Regions from separate parts of the Heyndrickxia sp. FW510-T9 genome, predicted to be linked through region 2. Evidence: riboswitches for the same ligand, from Rfam matches in the RefSeq annotation. Region 2 holds a riboswitch; each other region holds the start of a gene.
The links. A riboswitch is a leader RNA that binds a small molecule or an ion and turns the genes downstream of it on or off. The one in region 2 is predicted to bind S-adenosylmethionine.
Positions count from the first base shown of each region.

Region 1: linked by a shared signal. The riboswitch ahead of AC3WJF_RS14075 (O-acetylhomoserine aminocarboxypropyltransferase/cysteine synthase family protein) and the one ahead of AC3WJF_RS09790 (methionine ABC transporter ATP-binding protein) in region 2 are both predicted to bind S-adenosylmethionine.
Region 3: linked by a shared signal. The riboswitch ahead of AC3WJF_RS20800 (Fur-regulated basic protein FbpA) and the one ahead of AC3WJF_RS09790 (methionine ABC transporter ATP-binding protein) in region 2 are both predicted to bind S-adenosylmethionine.

Region 1 covers NZ_JBYSWK010000026.1:48,935-59,538, reverse strand. The annotation lists gene AC3WJF_RS14085 (homoserine dehydrogenase) at 1-914, opposite strand, end outside; gene metX (homoserine O-acetyltransferase MetX) at 975-2,015, opposite strand; gene AC3WJF_RS14075 (O-acetylhomoserine aminocarboxypropyltransferase/cysteine synthase family protein) at 2,012-3,313, opposite strand; SAM riboswitch class I at 3,604-3,716, opposite strand; gene AC3WJF_RS14070 (trans-sulfuration enzyme family protein) at 3,809-4,948, opposite strand; gene cls (cardiolipin synthase) at 5,378-6,823, opposite strand; gene AC3WJF_RS14060 (carbohydrate ABC transporter permease) at 7,479-8,285, opposite strand; gene AC3WJF_RS14055 (carbohydrate ABC transporter permease) at 8,298-9,200, opposite strand; gene AC3WJF_RS14050 (ABC transporter substrate-binding protein) at 9,442-10,604, opposite strand, start outside.
Region 2 covers NZ_JBYSWK010000014.1:80,220-90,823, forward strand. The annotation lists gene AC3WJF_RS09780 (MetQ/NlpA family ABC transporter substrate-binding protein) at 1-381, opposite strand, end outside; gene AC3WJF_RS09785 (methionine ABC transporter permease) at 562-1,224, opposite strand; gene AC3WJF_RS09790 (methionine ABC transporter ATP-binding protein) at 1,214-2,254, opposite strand; SAM riboswitch class I at 2,429-2,546, opposite strand; gene AC3WJF_RS09795 (sigma-70 family RNA polymerase sigma factor) at 2,748-3,374, shown strand; gene AC3WJF_RS09800 (helix-turn-helix domain-containing protein) at 3,362-3,607, shown strand; gene AC3WJF_RS09805 (YvrJ family protein) at 3,624-3,782, shown strand; gene AC3WJF_RS09810 (glutaredoxin family protein) at 3,893-4,153, shown strand; gene AC3WJF_RS09815 (hypothetical protein) at 4,279-4,674, opposite strand; gene AC3WJF_RS09820 (DUF3238 domain-containing protein) at 4,957-5,547, shown strand; gene AC3WJF_RS09825 (D-alanyl-D-alanine carboxypeptidase family protein) at 5,754-6,653, opposite strand; gene AC3WJF_RS09830 (sensor histidine kinase) at 6,769-7,878, opposite strand; gene AC3WJF_RS09835 (response regulator transcription factor) at 7,871-8,560, opposite strand; gene AC3WJF_RS09840 (phosphotransferase) at 8,802-9,110, shown strand; gene AC3WJF_RS09845 (DUF4931 domain-containing protein) at 9,499-10,278, opposite strand; gene AC3WJF_RS09850 (hypothetical protein) at 10,448-10,604, shown strand, end outside.
Region 3 covers NZ_JBYSWK010000064.1:11,361-21,964, reverse strand. The annotation lists gene AC3WJF_RS20820 (DsbA family oxidoreductase) at 1-577, shown strand, start outside; gene AC3WJF_RS20815 (class I SAM-dependent methyltransferase) at 906-1,595, opposite strand; gene AC3WJF_RS20810 (YjjG family noncanonical pyrimidine nucleotidase) at 1,908-2,609, shown strand; gene AC3WJF_RS20805 (hypothetical protein) at 2,664-2,798, opposite strand; gene AC3WJF_RS20800 (Fur-regulated basic protein FbpA) at 2,928-3,128, opposite strand; SAM riboswitch class I at 3,199-3,302, opposite strand; gene murI (glutamate racemase) at 3,759-4,532, shown strand; gene AC3WJF_RS20790 (DinB family protein) at 4,697-5,164, opposite strand; gene AC3WJF_RS20785 (aspartate aminotransferase family protein) at 5,608-6,825, opposite strand; gene AC3WJF_RS20780 (GntR family transcriptional regulator) at 7,275-7,448, shown strand; gene AC3WJF_RS20775 (hypothetical protein) at 7,445-7,615, shown strand; gene AC3WJF_RS20770 (MBL fold metallo-hydrolase) at 7,729-8,484, opposite strand; gene AC3WJF_RS20765 (Lrp/AsnC family transcriptional regulator) at 8,603-9,010, shown strand; gene AC3WJF_RS20760 (GNAT family N-acetyltransferase) at 9,167-9,700, shown strand; gene AC3WJF_RS20755 (aminotransferase-like domain-containing protein) at 9,786-10,604, opposite strand, start outside.

The DNA.
Region 1 (10,604 bases), on a different contig from region 2:
GTTGGAAGTTTACCTGCTCCTGGTCCTTGTAAGGTAACTCTCCCTAGTAAGCTTGTGTCAACGGTAATTGCATTATCAACACCGTCAACCGAATAAAGTGGATTTGCTTCTTCTACTAATATTGGTTTGACGGTTGCTTTAATCACACCATTTTCCCGGTATATATCTGCTACATGTTTATATCTTAAGTTCAGCTTCTCGGCTTCCTTCACTTGATCGGCTGTAATCTCTGTAATACCTTCTACTTCAACATCTGACCAGTTAGGTTGCTGGCCAAATGCAAGTTCACTTAAAATCATTGTTTTGCAAAATGCATCTTTGCCGCTTATATCACTTGTTGGATCTTCTTCTGCAAAACCATTACGTTGAGCTAATAACAGTGCTTCAGCAAAAGAATGGCCGCGTTTTCGCATTTCGGTTAAAATAAAATTCGACGTTCCGTTTACGATGCCTTGAATTCTCTCAATTTGATTGACTTGCAATAATTGCTTCAGCGTTCTAATAATAGGCACTCCGCCGGCAGTCGTTGCTTCAAAACCAACATTTACACCATATTCCTGCCCTATTCGAAGGAGCGATTTCCCATAGCGAGCAAACATCACTTTATTCGCCGTTATCACCTGTATTCCTTTTACAATTGCTCGGTTTAAATAAGTAAAGCAGGGCTCCTCACCAACTATTGCTTCAAAGATTACTTGTAAACCTGGGATGTTTAAAATATCTTCAAATTCTGTAGTGACTAAAATTCCAGGATCAATATCTCGTTTTTTATGGGGATCCTTTATCAGTACTCCTGCAATCTCTACTTCTGCGCCTAATAGATTTTTCAGCTGCTGCCCATGGGTTTTTATAGCTGTATACACACCTTGACCAACTGTACCATATCCTAACAGGGCTGCTTTTATAATCGCCATTTCATCACCTTTCCTTTTCGGCATATACAACACTATGAATAGGTGCACATCACGCTATCATTAATTTGTACTACTTACACCGGTTAGTTTTTTTTCTAATTGATGCTGTATTAAATGGCCCCAGTTCTCGAATTCTACTAAAAAACCATCATGGCCAAAATCAGTCTGGATCTTAAAAAAGTTGCCATTTGGTACTGCTTGAATAAAGGCTTGAATCTCTTCACTTGGATAAATAAGATCATGCTCAAATCCAATTCCCGTTACATAGGCTTTGATACAAGAGGCTGCTTGCCCCCAGCCTCCTCTGCCTCTGCCTATATCATGTGAATTCATGGCTTTAAGCAAAACTAGATAGCTATTCACATCAAAGCGTTTTGCTAATTTTTCCCCTTGATAGTGCAAATAAGATTCCACACTATATAAATCTGAAGAATGTCTTTCCCGCCCGAATCGCTGCGAAAATAACGTTGGACTACGATACGTTACCATTCCTGCCATTCTTGCAACTTCAAAGCCTTTTACTTCATGAGAAAATTGATAATACCCATTTTTAAAATTCGCATCCCCTTCGATTGCTGCAATCCCGATGCGGTTAAAGGCAATTCCGTAATCACTCAATGCTGGGGTCGATGCAAGCACAAAAAGCTGTTCCATATCATCTGGATACAAAACTCCCCACTCTAATACCTGCATGCCACCTAAAGATCCACCAATTACAGCTTTTAGCTCTCGAATACCTAGTTGGTTTAAAGCTTTACGCTGGGCGTGAACCATATCCCGGATCGTAATAGTGGGAAAGGATGAGCGATATTCTGGCTGACCAGATAAAGGACCAGTCGAGCCATCACAGCCACCTAAAACATTAAAAGTAATCACTTGCCAATGATCGGTATCAATATTCTTCCCACTGCCAATGAGCCCACTCCACCAGCCAAGCTCCTCGTTCGTTCCAATCGAAAATTGATTTCCGGTTAATGCATGGCATACAAGGATAACTGGAGCATTCTCAGGGCCTTGTCGTTCATAAGCTAGCTCAATATCTAGCATTCCACCATTTTCTAATTCCATTTTGCCGATACTTGTTGTTTGAATGTTTGTCATAATACCGAAACAGCTGTTGCTTTTTCTATGGCTTGCTCAAGATCAGCAATAATATCTTCTACTGCTTCCAAACCAACAGATAGACGAATTAGCTCTTCTGTTACACCTGTTTGTTTTAAATCTTCTGCGCTTAATTGTTGATGAGTAGTGGATGCTGGGTGGATAATTAGTGATTTCGCATCCCCGACATTCGCTACATGTGACCAAAGCTGAATATTATCGATCACCTTACGCCCTGCTTCTCTTCCGCCTTTTATGCCAAAATTCACAATGGAACCAAATCCATCTTTGAAATACTTTTTTGCTAATTCATGGGAAGGATGGCTCTCTAAGCCTGTATAGCTTACCCACTCGACTGCAGGGTGATTTTGTAAAAACTGTGCAACTTCAAGGGCATTTTCATTATGTTTTGGTACTCGTAAATGCAATGTTTCAAGTCCTTGCAAAAATAAGAATGCACTATCTGGACTTAATGCTGGACCAAAATCACGAAGCAATTGAACACGAAGCTTCGTAGCAAAAGCGGCCTGTGGTACGTCCACTCCATAACGCAGACCATGGTAGCTTACATCCGGTTCCTTGAAGCCTGGGAATTTATCACTGTTCCAGTCAAATTTTCCGCCATCTACAACCACTCCCCCAATTGCTGTGCCGTGACCACCAATCCATTTTGTTGCTGAGTGAACAACGATATCTGCTCCCCATTTGATAGGGTTAGTTAAGTAAGGAGTGCCAAACGTATTATCGACAATCAAAGGAATACCATTTTCATGGGCAACCTTTGCAACTGCCTCTACATCTAATACGTGCAAGCTTGGATTTCCGATAATTTCGGCGAACAATGCTTTTGTGTTTGGTGTAATTGCTTTTCGAAAGTTTTCCGGATCATCGGCATCAACGAATTTAACATTAATTCCGTACTTTGGAAGCGTTACTGCAAATAGATTGTAAGTACCTCCGTAAAGATTTCCTGCAGCTACGATCTCATCCCCTGTACCCGCAAGATTTAGTATGGAGAATGCTATTGCTGCGGATCCTGATGCTAGGGCAACTGCCGCAGTTCCTCCTTCAAGCAAGGCAACACGTTTTTCAAAAACATCTACTGTTGGATTTCCAATTCGGGAATAGATATAACCTTCTTGTTCTAACGCAAATAAGCCTTGTGCGTAATCAGTATCTTTAAAAACATAGGATGTCGTTTTATATACGGGAACTGTGCGAGATCCTGTTGTAGGATCCGCTTGTTGACCTCCGTGAAGTAATAATGTTTCTGGGCGAAGTTGTTTTTGTTCTGTCATCTTTACATTCCTCCATTTTTTTGTTTTAAAGGCTTTTTTCTTATACTTTGTTGCTTTTAAAGCTGAAAAACCTGTAAGCATCGTTAATTAGGTTATTAGTGAATAGACCTTTTAAGAATAGATGCTCCTGAACTGAGTCCGTATTAGGATTGATAGCCATTTACGAAAAACAACAATCTTTACGAAAACAGTCTTTGTTAATCGAGAAATTTTCAAGACAAGGGTGGGGTTTACAAAGAGGAAATTAAAAAACCCTCTTCATAAGAAGAGGGTTCATATACAGATTCCTCCCCTTATCTTTCAGATCACTTCGATCTGTAGGAATTAGCACCTTATCAAACATGGGTGTTTGATGGTTGCCGGGCATCAAAGGGCCTAGTCCCTCCGCCGCTCTCGATAAGAGTATTCATTTAGTTTTCATAAAATTTTAAATTGCTCTTAATGTGCATTATAGAAGAGTCGGAAATCATAAGTCAATAGTTTTTTGAAAAATTATTAAAGTGATAATTCGATTGCTTTTTCAAATTGACCAATAATATCTTGCGCATCCTCAATCCCAATAGAGATGCGAACTACTTGTTTAGTAATGCCAATTTTATGTTGGAGCTCAGATGGCAATGCCCGATGGGATGTGCCAAGTGGATAGGAAACAGTCGTTTCAACACCTGCTAAAGTTGGAACGATTTTTACCCAGCCAAGGGATGAAAAAAATCGATTAATATCGCATTTCTCCGCTAATTCAATCGTGACAATTGCTCCATTTCCTTTTTCAGATACAAACTCAGGGTAGTAAACTTTTTTTACTGACGGGTTTGTTCTAAGGGAAATCGCTAATTGTTTTGCATTTGCAGCTTGTCGTTCCATGCGCAGTGCTAATGTTTTCATGCCACGACATGTTAACCACGCCTCAAATGGGCTTAAGTTAGCCCCAAGATTGACAACTTTTTCGCGCGCTTTTTTCACAAGCTCTGTTTCTCCCACCAAAACCCCTGCTGTTACATCACTATGACCGCCTAAATACTTTGTCGCACTATGGACAACCAGGTCAATTCCTTCTAGATATGGCTGCTTCAAATAAGGGCTCGCGAAAGTATTATCGACCATCGTAGTAATGGCATTTTCTTTTGCTATTTCAACTAATTTTCCAATATCCTCTATACGTAAAAATGGATTGGTTACCGTTTCCGAATAAAGCAGGGTTGTATTTTTTTGAATGGCATTTTTCACTTGTTCAGAATCCTCGAATGGAACAAATGTCGTTTCAATACCGAATTGTTTAAGCTCTTCTTTTAATAGATGATAGGTTCCACCATATAGGTCCTCCGCTGCTACTATATGATCTCCTGCTTTTGCTATCGATAAAATTCCTGCTAAAATAGCAGACAAACCTGATGAGGCCGCAACTCCTGCTGGTGCACCTTCCAATGCCGCAACAGCCTGCCCCAATTCATCGGTATTCGGATTTCCTGTTCGACTATAAAGGTAAGGAGATTCCCCCTGATAGAAACCTTCTAACTCTTCCAAACTCGAAAACGTAAAAGCTGTCGTTTGATAGATTGGTGTCGTTTTACTACGTATGGCATTCGTGTTTTTCAATGAGCTATGTACTGCTTTTGTATCAAATGAAACGTCCAATTTCCACACCCCGCATATTGTATTTATGGCTCTTTTCTTAAACTTTATTTTTATTGTAAAATGAAAATCTTTTTCCTTCTTTATTCGACTTAAGAATGGTTAGTCCTTTTAAGAAAAGATGCCCCGAAGCTCAGTCTATATTAGAATAAATAAACATTTACGAGAAACACAATCTATAAGAAAGTAGCCTATTTGATTAAATCAGATTGTACGACTGGAAAGTTTTGATGTCAAAGGATTTTTATTTTGAGTGCATGGGCACCCAGAATATAGTACTGTTCCAAATGGTGGTCGAACTGCTTGAACAAGTGAAATTAGCTCCTCAAATTTCTACAAGCCTTTATGAGGGGCGAATAACAGTGCAGTGAAAGTAGATCGGCCGACCTTTGCATATTTAAAACCGAGATGTTAACAACATCTCGGCAGTATCTACAATATAGGCGATAATAGTCGTGAAATAGATTCCTTGAAGCGGATAGACTTCGGACGTGTTCGGTAATCTTCGATGGTTAGCTCCCGAGATTTTAGCATATCTTCTTTGTAAATGGCTTCGAGCTTTTTCGCAATATATTGGCTATATAGAAAGGCATTTACCTCGAAGTTTAAGCGGAAGCTGCGGTTATCGATATTTGCTGTACCAACCGTTGCGATTTTCCCGTCGACGACGAGCATTTTGGCATGAATAAAACCATTTTCATAAATATATACTTTCGCATTTGTTTTCAAAAGCTCGCCAACATTTGAATAAGTTGCCCAATACACAAACATATGATCAGGTTTATTCGGGATCATTAAGCGCACATCGACCCCAGAGAGTGCCGCGATTTTCAAAGCATTAAGCAAACTATCGTCAGGAATAAAATAGGGGGTTTGCATATATATATATTTTTTAGCTGAATTGATCATTTTTATATAGCCATTCTTAATTTGTTCCCATTCCGAATCAGGACCACTAGATACGATTTGCACATCGGTATCCCCGGTGGATTGAATTTCTGGGAAATATCTTTTTTCATAGCGAATTTCCTTCGCTGATGCTTGGTTCCAATCAAGAATAAAGCGTGTTTGCATGGCATAAACGGCCTTACCAATAATTTTCAAATGCGTGTCCCGCCAGTATCCAAATTTATCATCTAAGCCAAGATACTCATCTCCGATATTAAAACCGCCGATATAGCCTATCTCCCCGTCAATAATAGCAAGTTTCCTGTGATTTCGAAAATTTACGCGCAAGTTAACATGGGGAATTTTTGCAGCAAAGAAAGCCGCAACCTCACCACCAGCACTGACTAATTCTCTGAAAAATTTCTTCGGTAATTCCCGAGATCCCATGTCATCATAAACAAAACGGACCTTAACTCCTTCTTTTGCTTTAAGGATTAATAATTCAAGAAGCTGTTTACCAAGATTATCATTTCGAATAATGTAATAAAGAAGATGGATATGATCTTTTGCCTGCTCAATATCCTTGAATAAAGAATGGAACTTATCTTTCCCATCGATGAAAATTTCCACATCATTGTCATGGGACATGACTGCGCCGTCATTCACGAGCAGCATATACACTAAATCTTTATACTGAACGGTACGCTCATCGTGAAACGGAAAAGAATTGTGACGTAACAAATCAATTTGTTGATGCGTAATTTCTTTGATTCCAATTTTCTCTTGATCCTTCCAATAGAAGATTCTTCTTCTACTGAGGTTTTGTCCCAATATTAAGTAAATAATAAAGCCTACGATAGGCAAAAATAAGAGGACGAGCATCCAAGCCCAAGTCGCTCCAATATGTCGCCTCTCTAAAAAGATAACGACCCCGGCTAAAACAAAATTTAATAAGAAAAAAAATGCAAATAAGACCGTCGTAATTGTCATTCTGTTCTCCTTTTATCCAATCCCACTTACAATCCATATTAATCTGTATCATACCATATAAGGGTTGAAAACTTCCATTAATGAAGGATTGTGACAATCAATGTTTCAATTTTTTAGGCTGTTTTCGTACATTTTATCGTTATTCCCTAAGTTTCAACGACAAAACTTCCTTATTTAAGTGAAAGATCACACCTATTTCGTGAATTTCAATGTGCTTTTAGCCAATATTAATGCTCTATTAACGAATCAAAAAAAATGAACAAAGTTTAATAATAGAGTCATTTTTAAAAACCTAATCCTTCTAGTTTATCGTTAATCTTTATAAAAAATACCTCATACGGATTATGCGATATACTATATTGCTATAAAAAAAGAACCCAAGAATTCCTGCAGTTTCCGTAAACAGGTTCCTTGAATTCTATTTTCAAATGAAAGTATAATATTTCATCGTATAAATCATTTAACAAGTTTAACATCTGTCTAGCTGCAGCGCCTATCGGCTAGCGGATTTCTACGTCTTCTCCCTACGATAAGTCAACATCGACTTGTTCCTCGCCGTGTTTCCTTTATATCAGTCGAAGTCTACGAAGGTGAAATTACACTTCAAATTTCACTCATCCGTACGCCGATGAACAAGGCGCTTCCGCTTTTCTATTTATTTAATCCCGCTTGTCGATATCCCCTTAACAAATTGCTTTTGAAAGATAAGGAAGATAATGATCATCGGTAAGGTTAACATGATAACTCCAGCAAGGACACTATTCCAATACGCACTATATTGCCCATAGAATGAATTTAACCCAACTGGCAAGGTGTACATGTCATCACCTGTTGACAATAACACAGGCCATATAAAGGAATTCCAGTTCGCTTGAAAGGTGAATATAATTTGCGTTGCTAGCAATGGTCGGGAAAGTGGTAAGAATATTTTAAAGAAGATTCCCCATTTTCCTAAGCCATCCATTTCTGCTGCTTCCTCTAGTTCTTTCGGAACTCCAAGGAAAAATTGTCTTGCTAAGAAGATCATGAACGGACTCATTAAGAAAGGTATCGTTAATCCCTTATAGGTATCTATCCATCCAAGATTTGCTAACAGCATATAAATTGGTACGAGCAACACCTGTCCCGGAATCATCATGATTGCTAGGAAGATATAAAACAATACTCCACGTAAAGGAAATTTAAATCTTGCGAAGGCATAACCGGCAAGTGTATTCACAATCAGGTTCCCAATGGTAACGATAATGGCAACGAATAAACTGTTAAACAGCCATCTTCCAAATGGGAAGTTATGCAAAATATAAGTGTAGCTTTGAAAATTCAGCTTGCTAAATGGCGTCCAAAAATGAAACACTTCATCCGTTGGTTTTAAGGATGTATAAACGGACCATAAAAATGGAACTAGTGTTAATAATGAATAAAATATGGCTACCACGTAGAGGGCAGTACGATTTCTCTTCAATTTCCTTCCCCCTTACTTATCTTCTCGGCCTAAGAAGAAGTTTTGGATTAGAGTGAATATCAGGATGATTGCAAACAATACAAATGCCATTGCCGAAGCATATCCCATCTGCATCGTTTTAAACCCTTTGTTAAAAATATCTAATACGACTGTGAGGGTCGAATTTAATGGCCCGCCATTCCCTCCAGAGATGACATATGCTTGATCAAATACTTGGAAGGTTCCAATCATGGACATAACAACATTTAAAAAGGTTGTTCTTTTTAAAAGCGGGATAGTTACGTGCCATAGAAGTTTCCAGCCACGAGCACCGTCCATTTCTGCAGCTTCATAAACTTCTTCCGGAATATCTTGGAGTCCAGCTAAATAAATAATCATAAATTGACCTACACTTGACCATATTGCCATCATCATGATTGCTGGAAGTGCAAAAGTTGGACTGTTGAAATAGTTCGGCCCATGAATTCCAAAGTTCGCTAAAAATTTATTTAAAAGACCATCAGGTGAAAACATAAATATGAACATAACACTGACTGCTACAGTTGAAGTTACAGTCGGTAAGTAGTAAGCAATCCGGAAAAATGTTTTGCCGCGGATATTGTTTACAATTAGCGCTAAGAAAAGCGCAATCGCTGTCTGAATTGGAACAACGCCAAGAGTATATAGGGAAGTATTCCAAAGAGCTCGCAAAAATTCCTTATCTTGAAACAAGTGGATGTAGTTAGATAATCCAATAAATTTTGCGTTTTGAGGATCTAAGAAAGAAAAACGGAAAAAGCTTATATAAAAGGCATAAAAAATTGGTCCGATCAAAAAGACAATTAATGCCACTAGTGCAGGAAAAAGAAATAAATAGCCATTCATGGCTTGATCAAATTTATTTTTCATTAATAATCGATTTCTTGTTTTTTTCATTTAATGTCACTTCCTAACAGAAATGAGTGAAACAAATGCAAACCCCGAAGGTTTGCATTTGTCTATTTTCAAGGCTCTTTTCTTAAACTTTGCTGCTCTTGTATACAAAAACTCCAAGTAACAACCTGTCTAGGTTAATATGCACAAAAATTATAAGAAAAGATGCCACGAAGTTACTCTTCATTAGTATTTATATCGATTTGCGAAAAACAATAATTGATACGAAAACAGACGTTTTCAATTATTGTTGTTGACTTTCAACTGTTTGCTGTGCTTGTTTTAAAACTTTTGATGGAGCAAGTCCTTTCAAAGCACCTTCTTCTGTAGCTTTGTTGATTGCATCCACAAAATTTTGTCCATAAGTACCAAATTGGTAAGGACTAGCAGATTTAACACCATTTACAAATGCTTTGTAATCTGGATTTTTATCCAAAAATGCACTTTCTTGACTTTGACGAGATGGAATTGCTAGTCCGGATTCTGCTGTCATCTTTTCTGCTTCTTTACCAGTCATAAAGAACAATAATTTTGCTGCTTCTTTCGGATGTTTCGTTGAGTTTGCCATAGAATAGCTAACAGTAAATGTCATATTAGAGCTATTGCCATTAGCTGTTGGGAAATCAGAAATACCGAATTTTAGATCTGGTGCAGAATCCTTCATGAACGGAAGAACCCATGCTCCTTCAAGAGCCATTGCTACTTTACCTTGAGAGAATGGAGCACCTGCCCAGTCGCCGCCTAAATCTTTCGGTGTAACAATATTTTTATTCTTAATATTATCGATAAAGAATTTTAATCCCGCTTCATTTGTAGCATCATCCAATGTTACTTTATTGGAAGAGCTATCATAGTAGCTGCCGCCAAATTCTTTGATAAGTGGATAATAGCGTGCCACATCGATTGGCATTGAAAGTGGTGCTATACCTTTAGACTTAAAGATTTCAGCATCCTTTAAAAATTCTTCCCATGTTGTTGGCGGAGAGTCAATCCCTGCCTTAGCAAATAGGTCTTTATTATATTCAAGTGCCATTGTGTTATAGTCTTTTGGCAATCCATAAGTTTTGCCTTTCCATTTAAACGCTTCCAAAGCTGCCGGAGCGAAATCACTTGTATCTACTTTTTCCTTGCTAATATAGTCATCTAATGGTGCTAAAACACCTGAATCTTCAAGTGTAGGTGCATAAGAAGCATCCACATAGAAAATATCTGGGGCTGTTTTAGAAGCTAACATTGGTTGTAATACTTGCAAATAGTTTCCTGTAATTACTTGTTCTTTTACTTTAATATTTGGGTTTGCTTTTTCGAAGGCAGCGATTTGTTGATCTACTAGCTTCTTTTCAGCAGGGCTAGATGCCCACATGCCTAACTTTATTGTTACCTTTCCGCCATCAGAACTACTGCTGC
Region 2 (10,604 bases):
ATTTTTAATTTCACTAATATCTTTAATTTTCTTAGAATAAATTCCCATTGGCCAAATAGATGTTGTTCCAATTGCAGCTAAATCAAGATGATGGCTTTTTTTGAAATCATCGAAATAAACAACTGTTTGGAATGCATTAATGTCAATTTCCCCGCTATCTAATGCTAGATTAGGTTGTACATAGTCATCAAATTTAACGATTTGTACCGTAATTCCCTTTTCTTTTGCAAGCTTTTTAACAAGATTCCATGTTGGCACCTCCGATGAAGTTGTTCCGACCTTCACCACTTTACTTCCATCTGTTTTACTTGAGCTGCTGTTTGAACTGCACCCTGCAAGTACTAGGAGTAAGCCAAACACAATAATAAGTAGTCTTTTCATAATTTTTTCCTCCACATTGTTTTTTTATCGTTCATCAGGAAATTATTAAATTTAATCCTGTTGAAAACATTTTTGAAAAATGGTTTACGTCTAGCTTCAGGTGAAATTTGTACTTCAATTTCAATAGCGCCTTTCGGCTAGCGGATGTACAAGTCGCTTACGCATTTGTTTTGACATGTTCTATTTTCTTCTCAATTTTCTTGCGATAACATTTCCAAGCGATTGAATAAGCTGAACCATGACAATCAGAGTGACAACAGTAATGATCATAACCTCTGTTTTAAATTGGTTATATCCATATGTAATCGCCAAATCACCGATTCCACCGCCACCTACTGCTCCGGCCATTGCGGAAGCACCGATCAATCCAATCGTCGCGATCGTTAAAGCCAAAACAAGTGAACTCCGAGCTTCCGGAAGCAGGAATCTCCAAATAATTTGCCAAGGAGTTGCCCCCATCGCTTGTGCTAACTCGATTGTTCCTTGATCGACCTCAAGCAGTGAGTTTTCTACTAATCTTCCAATATAAAATGCCGTATACAAAACTAACGGAACTATTGACGCCGTCGTACCTATTGAAGTTCCGACTACTAATCTTGTAAAAGGAATAATAGCCACCACTAGAATGATAAACGGAACTGAACGAAAAATATTAATAATAACGTTAAGAATATTGAATAATACTTTATTTGGAAGTATTCCTTTTTCCCTTGTAGTGACTAAAATAACGCCAATCGGTAAACCAATGATGATGGAAATGATCAACCCTACAATCACCATATAGAGAGTTTGATTTATTGCCGTTAAAAATTCCGGCCAAAACCAGCTCCAATCAAATGGCATCCCCTGTCACCTCCTTTATTAATGCATTATTCTCATTGATATATTGAACGGCACGATTCATTTCTGCTCGTTCACCCTTAAATTCAACAAGTAAATTCCCAATTGGGATCCCTTGAAGCTCTGTTACCATCCCATGAAGAACATTCAAATCAATTGAAAATTTCTTAGCTGTATTGGATAACAGCGGCGTATTGGTAGAAGCACCTTTAAAAATAATTCGATAAATACCTTGTTGATTAGATTTTCTGTTTTCTTTAATAAGCTTTTGTATCGATTTTGGTATCGTATCGTTCAATACCGTTCTTACAAAACTTCCCGCAATTTGCGTCTTTGGCTCGGTAAAAACATCTATAACTGGACCTTGTTCCACAATAATCCCATTTTCAATAACGGCCACCTTATCGCAAACATCGCGAATTACATTCATTTCGTGCGTTATCATTAAGATTGTAATACCTAACTCATCACGAACTTTTCGCAAAAGATCGAGAACAGCTACTGTTGTATTCGGATCAAGTGCAGATGTCGCTTCATCGCAAAGAAGAATATCAGGGTCTGTTGCTAATGCTCTAGCGATCCCAACCCTTTGCTTTTGACCACCAGACAATTGTTCCGGATACTGGTCCATCTTATCCTCCAATCCAACAAAGGATAATAATTTTGTTACTTTTTCTTTAATGATGTCCTTTGGAGTCCCCTCTAAAAGGAGCGGCATCGCAACATTCCCGAAAATGGTTTTGGAATGGAGTAGATTATATTGCTGAAAAATCATCCCGATTTTCTTTCTTTGTTTCCGTAAATCTTTTGAATTAAGAGATAGAATATCAACCCCGTTAATTAATACTCTTCCGGATGTTGGTCGTTCCAACAAATTTACACAACGGATTAGTGTACTTTTTCCTGCACCACTAAACCCAACTACTCCAAATATTTCTCCTTTATCAACTTGAAGATTAATTCCTTTTAATGCTTCCACTTTTTTCTCTTTGCCACTGCTATATAACTTATGGACATCTTCTAAAACAAGCATGTAGAAATCTCCTTTTTTCAAACTGTTTTATCATTTAACTTAGTAAATTCATATGATAACTCGGATATAACAATCTTTTCCGCCTAAATCAAGATTTTACGCTTAAACGAAAAACCCTTCCTCTTATCCACAGATCAGATAAGAAGAAGGGTTTATATGTATAAGCCTCTCTACTTCTTATCTTTCAAATCGACTTCTCGATTTGCAGGAATTAGCACGGTTTTTGCCAAAAAACAGCAAACCCGTTGCCGAGGTTTCATCGGGCCAGTCCCTCCACCTCTCTGGATAAGTAATAGCGTTTTATTAATTTTTTAACTTGCAAGACTAATAATATTGTCTTTTTTAACGTAAGTCAAGAATTTTTTTGATATTTTCTCAACAAATATCAACTGATATTTGGCAAAATGCAATAAGGAACATTTGTTCTGTATTTTTAAAAAATGGTTGTAAAATACGATTTTCTATTTGTCTTATATACTAAAGGAGGATGCCCATGAACAAAGACTTTTTACAAATATGCAAATTAAGTCCAACTGAAGAAAGAGTTTTAAAATCTTTTTTTCAAAAACATGAGCAGTCTTTAACAAATTCTGCTATTCAACAATTTTTATCAAAAAGTAATAATTTGTCACTGCTCATTAAAGTATTAACATGCCCTACTACTGAAAATGAAGGAAAGTTAGAATCCAAGTTTAGAGAGTTCTTAATTGAGCTACGATTAGTTAAATACATTTCACAAATAATACACTATCAAAATCTAAATCTTACTAAATCATTGCAAACTTATAAAAACAGATTTCCACTCTATTTGGATCAAGAAATCACAATTGGCGAAGAGATAAAAATAGTTGATACGATTCCCTCAGGTGAGGAATTCATAATAAAAGAATCAATCAATTTTGAAGAAGAAATTAACAATAATGAACTTTTTAAAACCATTCAATTATTATCAGTTCAACAAAGAGATATTTTAAGACTCTATTATCTTGAGGGTTACAATGACCGAGAAATTGGTGAGAGATATCATGTAACACAACAATCTATTGCAAAAGGTCGGAAAAAGAGTATTGAGAAAATTCGACAGTACCTTGAAAAGAGTGATTTCAAATGGAAAGTATAGAGTACTTAATCACCCAAGCCAAAAGTCATAATGAAGCAGCACTTATAACCATTATTGAATCGTTTCAACCAAAAATAAAGAAAGTAATTAATTGTAATTATCTTATTACAAATTTCGACGCAGATGATCTAAAACAAGAATTATCCATTAAAATAATTCAAGCAATATATAAATTCAGTTTCGAAAACATACCAGGATTTTGGGAATTTTTAAATCAAATAGAAAATGTGTAATAAGGAGGTAGTATAAATGGATAATCTATCACCAGCCATACAAATTATTGAAAATTATGGATTTCCTATTCTTGTTTCTATTTATCTTCTAGTTAGATTTGAGAGGAAGCTAGATTCTTTAGCGGAAAGCATAAATAAATTAATAGGAGTGATTGAAAAAGCAAATAGTAAATAAAACAATTTATTTTGAACGAATTTATAATATGAATATCTTTTTAGCCTAGTCGTATGTATCCAACTTTTATAATATTTTTTACCTTTATTGGAGATAGGAGGAAATATATAATGAAAATAGCGATGTATACATCAACCTCTTGTTGGCAATGCCTTGAACTTAAAAATATATTTTCAAAAAATAATATTACTTTTGAAGAGCGTGATATCCAAAAAAACAGCAAATTTTTGAATGAGTTTTTTGATGAGTTAAGTGGAACTGCTTATCCACTTACAGTATTTTATAATGATAATAACAATATTATTGATACGGTTACTGGGATTAACTTAAAAAAACTTTCGTCTATTTTAATTTATCGCCTTAAAAGCTAACTATCGTGTAATTTCTCGATAGTTAGCTTTTTGTGCTGACTTTAATTTTCAAGAAGTAAAAATCAATAGTAATAAAATCGTTTTCGATTTTCCAAGTATTCCTTACCTTGAATACTACATTTCAATTATTTAGAGTTAAATTTTTCGGCAAACCAATTACCTACTCCAAAAATAAGTCCAGTTGTAATGAAAGGAAAATAAATTAACACTGAAAATCTTGAAAATATATTATGATCAACCCAAATAATAATTACAATTATGCTTAGTATACAGGATACTATTATACAGCTCAAAGGATAGAGGAGTGCTTTTCCACTATCAAACCGTTTTTTAATAAATTGAATAGCAATGAAATATAGAGGCATTAAAATGAAAATCCAAAAAATTGCCCCGTACACTAAATTATGTGTGAAGTCAAGCAGACGCCATCCCCAGGTCATCCGCATATATGCATAATAACAAAAAATCCCTCCTACATAAGACAGAATAGGTACTAAAATAAATTCAGAAAAAATCTTCAAATATTATACTACCTCCTCGAATTATTTTTGTGGATATAACAAGGTTGCCCTTAGGTAATTATACAATAAAAATTTCTATAATATTATGACATTTTGTATTATGGTGAGTATTTTGAGTAACATTAAACTATATTTTATTATATTGGTTGTAAAAAAAGCTTCAAATACTTATTTATAGAGTGAAGAAGATATTATTAGAAATATTCATGTAGGAAGGACTTGAATGTTTCTGATAACCTTCCTATCTTCTAAATAAAATTAACTTTTGGAGGTAAATGAAATATGCCAAAAACGGTAGATGTTAAACTTGTTACTTTTATCCCTGAAAAATGGATTGACCTACATGGAAGAAGTGTGGGTGATTCAGATAAAGGTATTATTCAATATAACGGAAATAATCGCGGTTTTGGTCCTCAGTATACTAATTCCGAGGATTATAAATCCTATCAAATACTTTCAATTTATACCTCCGATTTATCGCAAAATTATTATTACGAAGATGTTGGCAGAACAATTAAACGCGAGTATTTTGGCCCGCCTTTTAATGCATTTTCATATGAATATGGTCAAGAATCAACTTCTTGTTTATCCCATAAAAAGGATGCTTCCGGTAGTGATTGGGTTCGATATATACTGAGAGGCTCATGTACAAATCCTCTTGAAGCATTAGCATGCGCCATTGATTGGGAAGTTAAAGTTACCATTCATAAAGATGGAACTGTTCATGCTTATGGTGAACACGACGGTTACCCTAACTTCGAAATATATAAATCATATGATGGAGGGTCTTGGACAAAATTATATAACAAATCTCATGGCGCTATCACTAATCTGTGTTTAGGAATGGATCAATCGTTTAATGTTACTGTATAAATCTACTTCAACAAAAACAAGAGTAACTGATGCTCTTGCTTTCTTTACCATTTAAGAATCCTCAAATTTAAACAAATTTTCTTTATAATAATAGAACCGATACCATCACCTAACGTAAAATCTACCTATTTTGAATCTCCTTAATTAAAAGATTTACATACAAAATAGGTGACTAATGATAATTTAAGCATATTTATAGATTTCTTCTATCTCCTCGCATATTCCTTCTGAAACCCATAGTTCAACATTGCTGTAGAATCTCTATATACCCCATCTTTACTGGAATGCAGAACAACAGAAATAAGATTTTTTCCACTTCTATTCGCTGAAGATACTAAACAATGTCCAGCCTGATCGGTAAAGCCTGTTTTAATCCCATCCGCCCCTTGAAAAAAGTTAGTGCTGCTTTTGTTCAAAAGTTCATTACGATTGTAAAAGGTGAAAGAGGAATCCTTATAAGTTTCCTCGCTCACAATTTCGCGAAATACAGGGTTTTGCCTAGCCTTTCGCGCAATAATAGCCAAATCCTTTGCAGTGGAATAGTGATTAGGATCATGAAGACCATGAGGATTTACAAAATGGGAATGGGTCGCACCTATTTCCTTAGCCTCTTTATTCATTAACTTTGCAAAATATTGAATTCCTTCCTGAGGGTTCATATTCTGTTTTCCACTATCCTTTTTGGCAATATAAACAGCAATTGTTCTTGCCGCATCATTCCCCGACGGAAGCAGCATCGCCCTAAGTAGGACTTTTAATGGAATAACATCTCCTTCTTTCAGACCAGCAGAGCTTTCATCACTCGTTTTCATGGTCACTTCATTCCCAACTCGTACTTGATCATTCAGATTACCTTTTTCAAGTGCAACCAACGCTGTTAACACTTTTGTAGTACTCGCCGGATAGAGACGTTCATTTTCATTTTTCGCAAATAAAATTGTTCCGCTATCTTCATCCATTAATACTCCTGCTTCCCCTTTAATGGCCAGACTTCCTGAATTTTGATGGATGAAATTGATATCTGACACCTTATTTTTTACAACATTTGAGTACTTATATAAAAATACAAAGCCTAACAAAGCCAACAGAATAACAATTTTTTTCAATATCCTTATTCACCCTCTATATCGTTTTTCATGATAACGAATACATTACAGGAAAGAATTAAAATCCAATGTAAGGATTTCTAAAGAAATTATTAAGAAAAGTGAAAGAGATTACCTACTGTTCGGCAATCTCTTTGATTGGTAGTGTAATCTTAAATTTTGTTTCACTCTTGTTGCTTGTTGCTTCAATTGTACCACCATGAAGTTCCACAATACTTTTTGTGATTGCCAAGCCAAGTCCCGATCCACCTGTATCAATTGAACGTGATTTTTCCACTCGGTAAAAACGTTCAAATATAAATGGTAAATCTTCTTCTGGAATAGGTTCACCATAATTAATCACTTCCACAATTACCATGTGATCCTCTTTCCTTATTGTTAAGTCGATACGTTTTCCTTCTTTTCCATACTTCAATCCATTTGAAATTAAATTTTCAAATACTCTTACCAATTTATCCCCATCTGCCACAATAAAAATACCCTCTATTTCATTTTTTAAATGTATTTTCATTTGCAGCTCTTCAAGCTGCGGCAAAAATTGCGCAGATAATTGTGATAAAAGCTGGACCAAATCAATTCTTGAGTAATCCAGCTGGATGGCTCCAAAGTTTACACGAGTATATTCAAATAAATCGCTCACCATCCGTTCTAAGCTTCTTGCCTTTTCAAATGCAACGGAAACATAGTAACGAAGTTCGACTTCATCATTATAGCGATCTTCTTCTATGAGTCGTAAATACCCCATAATAGAAGTTAATGGCGTCCGCAAATCATGGGAGACATTTGTAATTAATTCATTTTTTGCTTGTACAGCTCTCCGTTCTTCTTCAATGGATTGTTGCAATTGCGAAGATATGCTATTCAGGTTCTGAGCAATATCACCAAGCTCATTTTTTGAATACACCGGGACGTGAAATTGAAAATCTCCTTGTGAAATTTTCGCTGTCCCGTCCAAAACTTGATCAAAATTATTTGCCCATCGTCTGCTGAGAATAAAAATAAAGACAAAAAATAATATGAATCCAACAATGATAAGGATAGTATTAAGGCCAAGGAAGGTATTTAAATAATATAACTTTATTAATACAGAGTAAGATAGAAATTGCGTAGCTCTTAAGATGTATGCGAGAAATAAAAGACCAAACGTAATTGCTGCTGATAATAGCATGCTCGTTACAATCAGCATTAAAATTTTCAATTGAATCTTGGTGAGTATTCTATTCATCAATTTTATATCCTACTCCCCAAACCGTTTTAATCAATTTATACCCTAGTTCTCTCTCTAATTTTTCCCGTAGATTGCTTATATGCACCATGACGGTATTATTGGAAGCAAAATATTTCTCCTCCCAAACCCTTTCAAATATTTCTTCTGTACTAAACACTCTACTGCGATTGCTTGCAAGTAAGTAAAGAATCTCAAATTCTTTTGAAGTAAGTGTAATTGGGATTCCGTTTTGGAAAACTGTATGGGAGGCTCTATTAATCTCTATTGAATTGATGGTTAATAGATCATTTCCATCTTCTTGTTCTAATTGCTTGAATTGATAAGAACGACGCAACAATGATTTTACCCTTGCCATTAATTCCAATGGGTTAAACGGTTTTATCATATAGTCATCTGCACCGGTCATTAATCCAAGCACCTTGTCCATATCTTCCGCTTTCGCACTTAACATTAAAATGGGAACTGTATTCTTTTCACGTAGCCTGCGGCAAACTTCCATCCCATCCATTTTTGGCATCATGACATCTAAAATGATAAGATCTACTTTCTTTTTTTCAAATATGTCTAATGCTTCCTGACCATCAAATGCCTTTAAGACGGTAAAACCATCGTTTTGCAAATAAATAGATACAAGGTTCACAATTTCTTTTTCATCATCTACAACTAAAATGTTTTTCATTTTTATCACCCAAATCCAATTTAAACTCTTATATTTAGACTACCATTACATACCAAATATCTCTATGAACTTTTTTAAAAAATTGCGAATCAAATCATATTAACTAACAGCCGAAACAGGTCCAGATTGTTGATGGTGAGTTAAAAATAAAATAATATTTTGTGCCGGACTTTCCCAGCAAATTCGTCTTTATTATGTTACATTTAAAAGAACATTTTAGTTATTTTGCAAGGGATGGGAAATGAATTGGATTTACGATGGACGATATTTTCGAATTATCGACTTTGGTGAAACTCGTCTTGGTCATCCATATTTTGACTTAGCTGCCACTTTAACCTCCTTTTCTGATTTTCCAACAAAAGAAGAGGTAGATTCATTTCTACATGAATACGAATTTTATCACGATACCGTGCAAAGGGATTTATTGAAACTATTCATTGATCTATGGCTGATAAGGGGGATTTTAACTGTTAATACTCAAGATAAACATAACCAAATAATCAGCTTTTGGATGAAGCAACAACAGCATTTTACTTTACTATTATCCTAGGTGTTTACCTACTGTATACTAATAAGGGCATTTGCTTTGCGGACATCAGATCCGTTATCTGTGACAAAATGGGGTAATTTCTTATGTTTGCGGACTCAGGTTCCCTTATTTGCTGATAACGCAGTGATTTCCTCGTGTTTTTTCGTGAATAACGGAACTAGTGTCCACTTAGTCCTTAAAATAATGTCATTTTTTCAAAATAGCGTATTCTCTGTCCTTTCCCCAAAAGCAATGGTCAGTCATCTGCATTATTTGCCGATTACCTGTTTCTACTCCACCACTAACAGGTTGTCAGCCACCCTTTATCTTTCATTCTTTTTAATAATAGAATTTGTAACCTTGGTTCTTTGACAAAAAGAATGGTTTGAACATTTTCTCGATTCCTCATTTAATCAGCCCAATCTTTATACAAAATGTCCCTCACCTTTTTCGCTACCATCTCAAGATCATCCGACACTTGCGGAATAGTATAACCCACATACAATGGAGATACTGTATATCGTGGAACAATTTTACAAGTGATGACATTTTCAAAATGATAGAAAAACAAGTTATAGCTTTCACTTAGATACGGTGCATATTTCAAATAATATTGGACGGCTATTTGGATAAAATCGGACATTCTATCTAGAGCTTTTCTATCGTACAAATTAATATTCATTTCACGGAATCCCATTATTGGGCGAGTAGAGATGTTAAAATCAATGGTGTGATCTCTAAATATTGTAACTCCCTTAAAATTCTCCGCTTTAATATTTTTCTTATAATCTACATCTTTCAGCCCCACAATTTGCATATGCGGATGCCGAATCGTCCCACCAGATAATGGTCCATGATTTTTGTAAAAAAGAACGGATGTAAATTCACCGCTATTCTCAATCTCTAACCAATGACGCACTGCAAACCTTATCACTTTATGTAAATGCTCTCTTGAGTACTCGGACAACTCCCCATGACATTCATCTGTTTCAATTAAAACCGTTTGCAGTGTATTTTGTAAGGTAGGGTATTTATTTTTCAACAAGATAATTGAATTTTCTTGGTCGATAATATTCTCCAGTTCTTCCACATTACAAAACGGACAAGAAGTAGTTTTATTTGTAACTGTCACAGGCTTTTGTTTCCCAATTTGCGATGTAAAATACAACTGTGATTCTTTCTCCATCATTTCACCTCATTTTTTCATGGCTATATATTGTTCTATAGATATTCGATTTTTTCCTGCATTTTATTATTACTTTCCTTTTTCTTTACACTATTTTAATTAATCTTTAATACATGCTCAACTCTCTGGCTTTATACTCAAATTAAGAAATTCATTTTTGGAGGAATGAAGAATGACAGCTCAATATTTAGTTGAGGAAATAATGAATGGAGCACATGTTGAGGTACTTTTAGCTAAACATGTTGGTCTATCATTAACAAAATATGATGTACAAATGGTAAAAAAGGCACTTAAAGCTAGAGATGAAGAACAAATCGATCATGCTATCG
Region 3 (10,604 bases), on a different contig from region 2:
AAACTATGATATGGACATGCATCATTTGCTTGCAACAAAATATGGAATGAGCCTAGAGCAAGCGAAGGCAGCGAATGCAAATGTTGCCCAGAAAGCAGCAGAAGTTGGTTTAACATATCATTTCGATACCATGAAACCAACAAACACGTTCGATGCTCATCGCTTAACTCATTTTGCTGCACATCACGGCAAAATGACCGAAATGACAGAACGTCTATTTAAAGCTTATTTTACCGAGTCCAAACATATTGGAGAACACGAAACATTGATAGCGTTGGCAGCTGAAGTTGGATTAGATGCAGAGAAAGCGCGTGAAATGCTAAATAGTGAGGAATTTTCAAAAGAGGTTCGTGCCGATGAACAAGAAGCCGGGATGCTTGGTATCCAAGGAGTTCCATTCTTTGTAATCAATCGAAAGTATGCTGTTTCAGGAGCACAGCCAATTGGGGTATTTTTAAACGCGTTACAAAAAGCAAGTGATGAAGAAGGCTCCATTACTATATTAAATGATGATAAGAATGAATCGGGTGATCCGTACTGTGCGGATGGAAAGTGTGAAATTCCTGATATTAAATAGTTTAAAACGGAAGACTTGGAACTTTCTTAATCCAAGTCTTCTTTATTGTGACAAGCTTTATTCATAATGAAGATCCAGCTTGGTGATTCTACCAGGCTTTTTGTGGGTCTAAAGACCTAATTCGGGCTATTTACCCTTAATTTCGGTCTGTTCAATGGCTGTTTCGGTCTGTTCCTTACTTATTTCGGTCCGTTCAGCAACAATTTCGGTCCAAACAGTGCAGCATTAATATGTTCAGAATAAATATGGAACCAAACGGCAAAAATTTCATACCGTTTTCACTCCAACGATAAAAGCAGTGCATTTAATACACTGCTTTTATCGTTTATTATCTTGTTTTTTGCAACTTTGCCATAAAAGTCATCGCTTTGTCTAAGGCTACTTGTTCGGTGTATTGCCAATTTTCATAGTCCATTGCTCCGCCTGGTTCACAGTGCACTAAATGTAAATCGGTATTCTTCAATAATAGACTCAAATCAGAAGGTGAATAGCATCTTAACGATTGTGTTATCTGATTTTCCTCATGATCCTTCAGCCACCAAGTATCTAACATCCTGCATCTATTTGCATCGAATTCATATCGCCTAGCAATATTTCCAAACTCCATTTCTTGACCGGAGACCTTAGCCCAGTACCAGGGGGTATAAATATCAATCAGTGCCACACCATTTGGTTGCAGCCACTCGGAAATGCGCTTTAACAATATTTGTTGGTCAGTATCTTCTCCGACCCCAAATCCATCCCAATAGCAAACAACATCAAATTGTTCCTCTATATCTACTTGATAGAAATCACCTTGAATGATGCACAGATTTCTTCCTATATTATGCTTTTCAGCAAGTTTATAAATATTTTCTACACACGAAGGGGCGAGTTCGATAACAGTAACTTCATATCCACGTTTTGCAGCAGTAACGGCAAAACGTCCATTGCCACCACCTAATTCAAGGATTTTAGTGATAGGCTGATCGCTAAAACGCTCTATTTTATCAACTAGGTCTTCTTCTAAGTGATTCAAATCAAAATCGTATTGTGTAGTTCACCAAATAAATTGTTTATCATAAAAATCTTTAACCCATTTCATTTAAAAGCACCTCTTTAGGATAAAATTTTTTGTCCTGAAGCAGCTTTTAAAATCAATAAAATAATAATCCCACGTAAATCCTCCTTGGAAATAATGATAATTCCAAATTTATTATATATTCTAAAGGTAGCTGCCACAAGTACGACAATGGAAATTAATTCTTGTTGGGGAAGGAGAAATTGGTTTTCAAGGCAGGGAAAAACTTTTAAACTAGTAAAGTAGACTTCTATGAAAGGGACGATAACCATGAAAACATATAAAGCATTGTTTTTTGATATAGATGATACTCTCTTGGATTTTCGTGCTGCTGAGAGTGGAGCATTACGACAGCTTTTTGAAGATGAGCAAATTGAACTGACTCCTCAAATGGTGCAACAATATAAAATTATTAATCAAGAACTTTGGCGAGAATTCGAAGAGGGGAAACGTAGCCGTGATGATGTGGTTAACACTAGGTTTGCTGCATTTTTCAAGGAATACGGAAAAGAGGTAGATGGTGTTTTATTGGAAAATAAATACCGTGGCTACCTGCAAGAAGGCCATCAGCTTATCAGCGGTGCACTGGAATTAATTACAGAACTGAAGGATCGTTATGACTTATATATAGTGACCAATGGGGATTCTGCCACTCAGGATAAGCGCCTTCGTGCGTCAGGCTTGTTTCCGTTATTTAAGCAGATATTTGTCTCAGAAGAAACAGGTTACCAAAAGCCGATGAAAGAATTTTTCGATTATGTGTTTGCGCGCATCCCAAATTTATCTCCAGAACAGGGATTAATTATTGGAGATTCACTAAGTGCAGATATAAAAGGCGGCAATCTTTACGGGCTCGATACATGCTGGATCAATCCAGATCGAAAAGAAAACAATACGGACATCGTGCCAACGTATGAAATCCAAAATCTTGAGGAATTACATCATATATTGGCTGCAATTTCTTCCAAATAATTTTTGCCTGATGAAACTTAGAGAAACCGATCCCGTGGGACCGGTTTCTCTTACTTATACCCCATCTGTCTTATCTCGCTTATCCTTATTTCTTTTATTCCCTTTACTATTATCCCCGCTGACAGATGATTGCCCATGTAAGGAAGGGGAATTTTGATTGCCGCTGCCTTTATTAAATTTCTTTGTCATGCATTTCAGCTCCTTTCTATCACAAGTACAGTTTGCCTCTTTTGTCTAAACTTATGATATTTATTAAAAAAAGAAAACAAGGGGACGGTTCTTGCTTTTCTTGAAACGCAAGAACCGTCCCTCTGTTTCCTAAAAATTTCTCCACTTGATGGAGTCTATCCCACTGTGCGGATGGTTCTTTGATTGAATTTTATAATATTCATATTCCAAATCCGATAAGGTTAACTCAAATAAATGCTTACCTTCTTTTTTATATTGATCAAGCTCAATTAGCTTACTAATCAATTCGTTCCTTCTTGTTTCAACAGCTTCTCTAAGTAATTTACCCATAAAAAAACCCACTCCTTTTTTTAATTAAATAAAAGATAAGAAGAGGATTGATCAAATGTTTAAGTACCTCAACTTATCTACCAAGCCTAAGCTTGCAGGAATTAGCACAGGATTCCATTGGAATCTGCTGCTGAGGTTTCATCGGGCCAGTCCCTCCACCTCTCTGGATAAGTTTCCATGACATATTAATTTTTTTATTGTTATTAGCATAAATCCTATAATTCCTATTTGTCAACTTATATTTATTGTTTATTTCCATTTTTTATGCCAGCAATTTAGTGATAACCGAAAACAGGATAACATAATCTAATTCAGGTATAATTCTTGTCTACTGATACCAATTGCTTTATTGATGGCTGTATGATTGATTAAGTTTTTATTAAAGTCTCCGATAATACCAATTAATTTTCTTAGCTTAGTTTGAGATGAAAAAATATTGTAAATGAATTAAAAATAATTGTACAATACTTTTTTAGAAGGGGAAGTAATGGCGAAAAATTTTACAAAGGTTTTCGTCTACAAAAGCAACATAGTAAGAATAGAGCCTCACCTAATGAGTTTAACTAAATTTTTTTCAGACTCCTCGCAATGTATAGAGCTAGAAAGAATAAAAAGAGAAGAGTGGAAGTAATGAGAATTGGATTTTTTGATTCTGGTATTGGTGGAATGACCGTACTTCATCAGGCATTAAAGGTTTTGCCAAAGGAAGATTACCTCTTTTATGCAGATACGACACACATACCATATGGTGAAAAGCCGAAGGAAGAGGTAAAACAATATATTTTTGACGCAGTGGAGTTTATCGCAAATCAAGGTGTTAAGGCGGTAGTCATTGCCTGTAATACAGCTACAAGCATCGCTGTACAAGACCTTCGTGAAAAATATGATATCCCTATTTTGGGCATTGAGCCAGCGGTAAAACCAGCAGTGCAGAAATGTGAAGAAAAACAGAAGAAAGTGTTAGTGTTAGCAACTAGATTAACACTTAAAGAAGAAAAATATCATCATCTCGTACAAAGCATCGATCATCATGATATCGTGGATAGTATACCACTTCCAGGTCTTGTAGAATTTGCGGAGGAATTTGAATTTAGGGAAGAAAAAGTGTTGCCATATTTACAAAGAGAGCTATCCTCACTTGACTTAAAGCAGTATGGAACAGTTGTTTTAGGATGCACCCATTTTCCATATTTCACTAACTCCGTGAAGAAGCTGTTTGATAAAGAAGTTGAAATGATTTCCGGAAGTATTGGAACAGCAAAAAACTTAGAGAGAATATTAAAGGAAAGAAATTTACTGGGCAACGGAACAGGTGACATTTCCTTTTTTGATTCAGGTACAAAGGTGGACAAAGATACACTTTCAAAGTATAAAAATTTGTTTCGCATCTTGGATCAAATATAAGGTACTATTATTTTGGAAACTATCAATTACACAATTAATTTAAAAATCTAGGAATATTTACTATATAAAAACCGATATCTTGTAAATTAAGATATCGGCTTTTTTCTTGTTAGCCCAAATTAAAAAATTCAACCCTAGGGATAACCTTTAAATGTTATCCCTCTTTATTGACGCTCCCAAAACGCTGGCGGTTCAATCCCAAGTAACCGTAAGTAAATAAAACCTTGGCCACGATGGTGGATTTCATTTTCCAATGTATAATGTAGACGTTCGAAATGACTCATTTCGCCACCAAAAAAGGGATCTTTTTCTACGGTGTGCAACCGTTCCTCGGTGATTTTTGGCCACCATTTTTGCACATCCTCCTTTATTTCACGACAACTGTCTAAAAGTTCCTCTTTGGTAGAAACATCAGCAAAAGAATGGCTATATTCCCATTCACCGATAGCGATACCGCGTACGTATGCTCTTTCAATATCTAGTATCTCTAAAATCATTTTTGAGAAAGGACGAAGTGGTTCTACGGGTGCAAAGGTGAATAACTTGTCTTCAGGGAATACCTCAATTGTTCGAATGGTTAAAAGACGATTCCCATCCAAAATTTCGCGAAATTTCTCCAATGTCATGACCATTGTTGGTCGCCTCCTTAATTAATTGTCCCTTTCATTTTAAAACGTCAACCCTGACAAAAGTAGTCAGTGAAAAAAAGAAAAGATCCTAACTTTTTAAAGTGTTCATTTCAATAGAGTTATTTACTTTCAACAGTCATTAGCTGCATTCCTTCGATAAAAAATGTAGCTCATTCAAAAAATAGCTGTTACTTTTAAGAAATTATAAATACCTCGATATGTTTTCTTTGTCCCTTTTGGAGTTAATTTGCACCTATTTTAAGCGAAATTTTGCATTATAATTAAATATAAAAAGTCCAATTTCTCAACATTGAAATTAAGAAATTGGACTTTTGCGTTCCTTCGAAATAGCATACGATGCTTGAATATATATTTTACTTATCTTAGCTAGAGAATGCTTATTTTCTAATTAATACATTAGCGGTGAGAATGATGAAAAAATAGCATTAACAACTTACTAAAGCTGCTGAACAAGTAAGACAGTAAATAAACTGTTTTATAAATTCATCAATCTCTTCTTTCGTAATAATAAATGGCGGAAGTAACCTAATAATATTTCTTTGTGTCACATCAACCAACATTCCTTTATCCATTAATGATAACTGCAGTTCTTCTACATTTACATTCGTATCATTCATACTAATGCCAAACATCATACCAGAGTGACGTACTTCTTGAATTAAATAAGAATTTTCTTTCTGAATTTCTTGAAGTTTGTTATTTAAATATAAGGAGGTTTCATAAGCTTTTTTCATTAATCCATCGTCAATTAATGTTTTTAATACAGTTAACCCTAAAGCCGTTCCAATTGATGAGTGAGCGAACGTTGTTCCGTGATCCCCAGGTGAAAAAGTATTACATAACTGAGAACCTACTATTATTCCGCCTAGCGGTATCCCTCCTCCTGCCCCTTTACCAAATTGAATAATATCAGGTGTAATATGAAAATGCTGATAAGCAAACAACTTTCCTGTTCTGCCCATACCACTTTGTACCTCATCAACTATAAGAAGTACATTATATTTTTCACATAAATGTTGAACTCCTTTTAAATATTTACTTGATAAAGGATATATCCCACCACTTCCTAATACGGGCTCGAGCATAATTGCAATTGGCTGTTCATGAATGATTGTTTCTTCTAATTTCTCTATATTTTCACGTTCCACTTCAAAAACCGGAATAGAAGTTTTAGGGAAGTTTTGATATATTTTTTCTTGTCTCGTAAAGTGAAGTGCACCTAATGTTCGCCCGTGGAAACTACCTTTAAGTACAACTATTCCATCACGTTCTTCATTTGTTATATTTCTATATTTATTAAGTAACTTTAATGTTGTTTCTGTAGCCTCAGTACCAGAGTTTGTATAAAAGACTTTACCGCTCTTTAAGGTATAACTCACTAATTTCTTTGCATATTCAATGGCAACTGGATTTAAAAAATGAAAAGGAAGATGCAAACATTTTTCAACTTGTTTTAAGGTGGTTTGCACGATGTTTGGGTGATTGTAACCTAATATATTTACTCCAACACCAGAAAATAAATCTAAATATTCTTTCCCATTTACATCATACAGTTTACAACCTTCTCCTCTTTCTATAGCAACCTTCGTACGACAATATGTAGGCATTATATACTCTTCGTCTAATTGAAACCAATTAACCATAAAAAAGCTCCTCCTAGTTATTAATACCGTTTCATATTTACAAAAAATAAACTTTTATTTAAAGAAACATTCCCTACTTTATTTTCATCTTTTCATAATTCTATCTGTTCAAAAAGGTCCACTGCATAGGAGTTTTCTTTAACTAGTGGTCTGTTCACACATCGGTTCAAATTCACTTTATTTTGTAATTCCTTGATTAATGTTACTAGCTTTAAAAATTCAGCAGGCTTAATGAGGACTTTATTCAAGTATATGATGATTGGAAAACTGGATTAATAACTGTGACAGAAGGAATGAAGCATCTTGATTTAAAGCCTAATACTTTTTCGTATGGTCTACTTATATGTAAAGAATTCCCTTGATATTGTACAGATACAAAGATAATTTGATCAATCAAACAACTAAAAGCCCCTCATTATTTTTCTATTTGGATATCAAGAATTTAAAGGGTGTATGAAGAGTTAGAAAAAGAAGGCTTTATTGTAACGAAGGTTGGCAAAGGCTCGTATGTTGCTCCGGAAAACTTAGAGATGATGCTGGAAACGAAAAGACAAATAGTTGAAAAACAACTTTTTAGAGGCATGGAAAACAGCAAAGTTGGTGGGAATAACGAAAGAGGATGATTAGATATGAAAACTATTTTAGAATGGAAGCCTCTAACATAAGAATAGATGTTACATCACAATTATCCCAGCCTATATTTGCATGGATTCCCTTTATTGCTTCCATTATTATCGGCTTTGTCTCCATGCAAGTATCCGTTAAGATATATACTAATAAGGATTTATAAAAGTTAATCCGTTCGCTAAATACCCTAGTTAAGCGAACGGATGCTTTATTTTAAAGGAATAATTTAGTTATTATCATACTGCCACTTATCGTTATATAGCAGGTTTACTGCCATTAAAATGAATAAGATTGCCCGTCATCTGGTACTAGAATATGATTGGCAAGTTCTTTTTCATCAATGAAGGCTTTTAATTCTTTTCGAGTTAATAAGCAGTGATTGACAGTCTCCATATGGGAAACGATAGTAGTCGAATGTTTGGCATTCATATAGGTTTCATAAATATCTTCTTTCGTCATAATGATAGGATCGCCTTGGAGAAATTGTGCAGCCCCTCCATTTACAACGATTATTTCCGGGTTGTGAATCTTGATGGCATCTTGAACATCATTGCACCAAATGGTATCGCCTGCAATATAAAGCGTCTTTTCATTCGGGTGCTTAAACACAACACCAGAAACTTCCCCCATCAATTTGCCTATTTCTCCAGTGCCGTGTTTTCCCTCGGTTCTAGTTAAGGTAATGCCTCCGATACTAATAACATTCGTTAACGCTTCAACGTTATGAAAACCTTCTTTTTTAATTGCCTCTGCGTCCTTTTCATTTTGAGCATAGATTTTTATATCTTTAGGTAAAACCTTTTTGGCAGCTTCGTCAAAATGATCAGGGTGTAAATGCGTGACGATAACAGCATCCACCTGAGTAATTTCCTCAAGAGAAGTTGGCAAGCTTACCAGTGGGTTAGGGACCTGATTTGGTGTATTGGGAAACGGTGGCATTGTTCCTTTTTCAGCTAAAAACGGATCGACTAAAAACTTCTTGTCTGCATAATGTATTACCAACGTTGCATTTCTTATTTGTCTAATATTCATAAGATATTTCCCCCTTTTGTAAGATCTATGGATAGTATAAAATGGAGAAAAATAATTTTACATAGATAAAATCAAGCGTTTATGGGGTTTCACTTGAAATGTGAAAGGATTGATTACGATGTTAGATAATACAGATAAAAAAATATTGGAAGAGCTGTCAAAGAACAGCCGAATTTCGATGAAGGAATTAGGTGAAAGAGTCCATTTGACGGGACAAGCAACTTCCACAAGAGTATTGAAATTAGAAGAAAAAGGTGTCATAGAAAGCTATACGATTAAATTAAATGATAGAAAAATAGGCTACTTTGTCCACGCATTTCTCCATATCTATACAAAGAGCATTCATCATCAACCATTTTTATCGTTTATAAATACACAACAAGATTACATCGTAAACAACTTCAAAATTAGTGGGGAAGGCTGTTATCTTCTAGAGTGTAAATTTCCGTCGAATGAAGTACTGGATCAATTTTTAGACGAATTAATCGAGCATGCTAATTATAAATTGTCTATCGTGATTAAATAATGGATTGGAAAATATGGCGGGTAACGTTTCAAAAGTTGAAATTAGCTACAATTTTGGAAGCTTGTACTTAAAGGAGTTTTAAAGGATTTTACATACTAATAGAGAACTATTAGATTAGGAATCTAAAATAGAACAGCCTTTAGGAGGACTGGAAATTTGTCATCAAATTATGAAAAAATTGCTTATGTATGGAATGAACCAAAGGAAAAGGTAATCGTACCTGATCGTTGTCATTTTAAAAAAGTGACTCCTGAATTGGAAAATACATTTAAAGAAATTATTAGTAAAGTAGTAATAAATTCATTGGATCGAGAGGATAAAAAACACACAACACCTGAGAGTCATAGTGAACTCGTAGAAGACGTTTTCAACGTAGACGAAGGATATTTTCAATTTGAAAAAGCATGGTGGGAACTTGCCTACTATAATGAAGAAATTGTGGGACTTATCCAGCCGGTTACATTTAAAGGCTGTGAAAAGAACGGACTGATGGAAGGAACGATTCATTATATTGGTGTGGTTCCTGAATTCCGTGGAAAAGGATTTATTAACGATTTACTTTTAAGAGCAACGAGACTTTTACAAGATATCGGAGTTTGGAGAGTTTTTGCCGATACAGATGTTGAAAATGTTCCGATGCGGAATGCGTTTGAAAAGGTAGGATACGAAGAAGTTAAGAAATCTTCATGATATGAAATGATATTTTGATAGGTTCGAGTATCAGTTCTCTCAAAAGGAAACCTTCCTCCTATTAAATGGTGGAAGGTTTTCATATTCATGTAGAAGTTAATGAATGGTGTATGCGGACAAATCGCTGCAAGCCATCCCGTAATTGTGTTTCGTTTAGATAGGAATAGCTCATTCTGATCCATGATTGGTATTCCTTAAGCGGATCGAAAATGGAACCAGGGACATAGGAAATTGATTGCTCGATGCTTTTTTCAAGAAGTCTATCCATTGGAGTGGACTCCGGCAGTTGAATCCATAAATTAAATCCTCCCATTGGAGTTGCCCATTTCCACCCTGTAGCAGATAATTCCTCCTCCATAATGTTCCTACGAATTTCAAGAGCAATCCGCAGCTTTTCCACATGTTTCTGCAAACGTTCTGAAAAGAAATAATGCAAAAAGATTTTCTGGTTTAGCAGTGGCGTCCCACTGTCCGAAAGGGATTTTGTTTTTAATAAGTATTTCATGACGGATGGACGGCATGCAACAGCTGCGATACTTAATCCGGGCGCAATGTATTTGCTGAAGCTCCTAATATAAATAACACAGTCCGCTGTATCATAAGAAAAAAACGGCAGCGCAGGTTTTTCCTCAAAATAAATATCCGGGTAAGGGTCATCCTCTACTAGTAAACATTGATATTTCTGAGCCATCTCTACCAATCTCTTTCGCTGATCTGCCGGTACAGTATAGCCGGTTGGATTATGAAAAGTAGGATTGAGATAGAAAAGGCGCGGTTTATGCTTTTGCATGAGACTCTCGACATGATCCAATTGGTAGCCGTGTGGATGGATCTCAATCGGGATAATATTGGCACCTTGTCTTCTAAAAATATCGATAGCAGGACTGTAAGTTGGTCTCTCCAA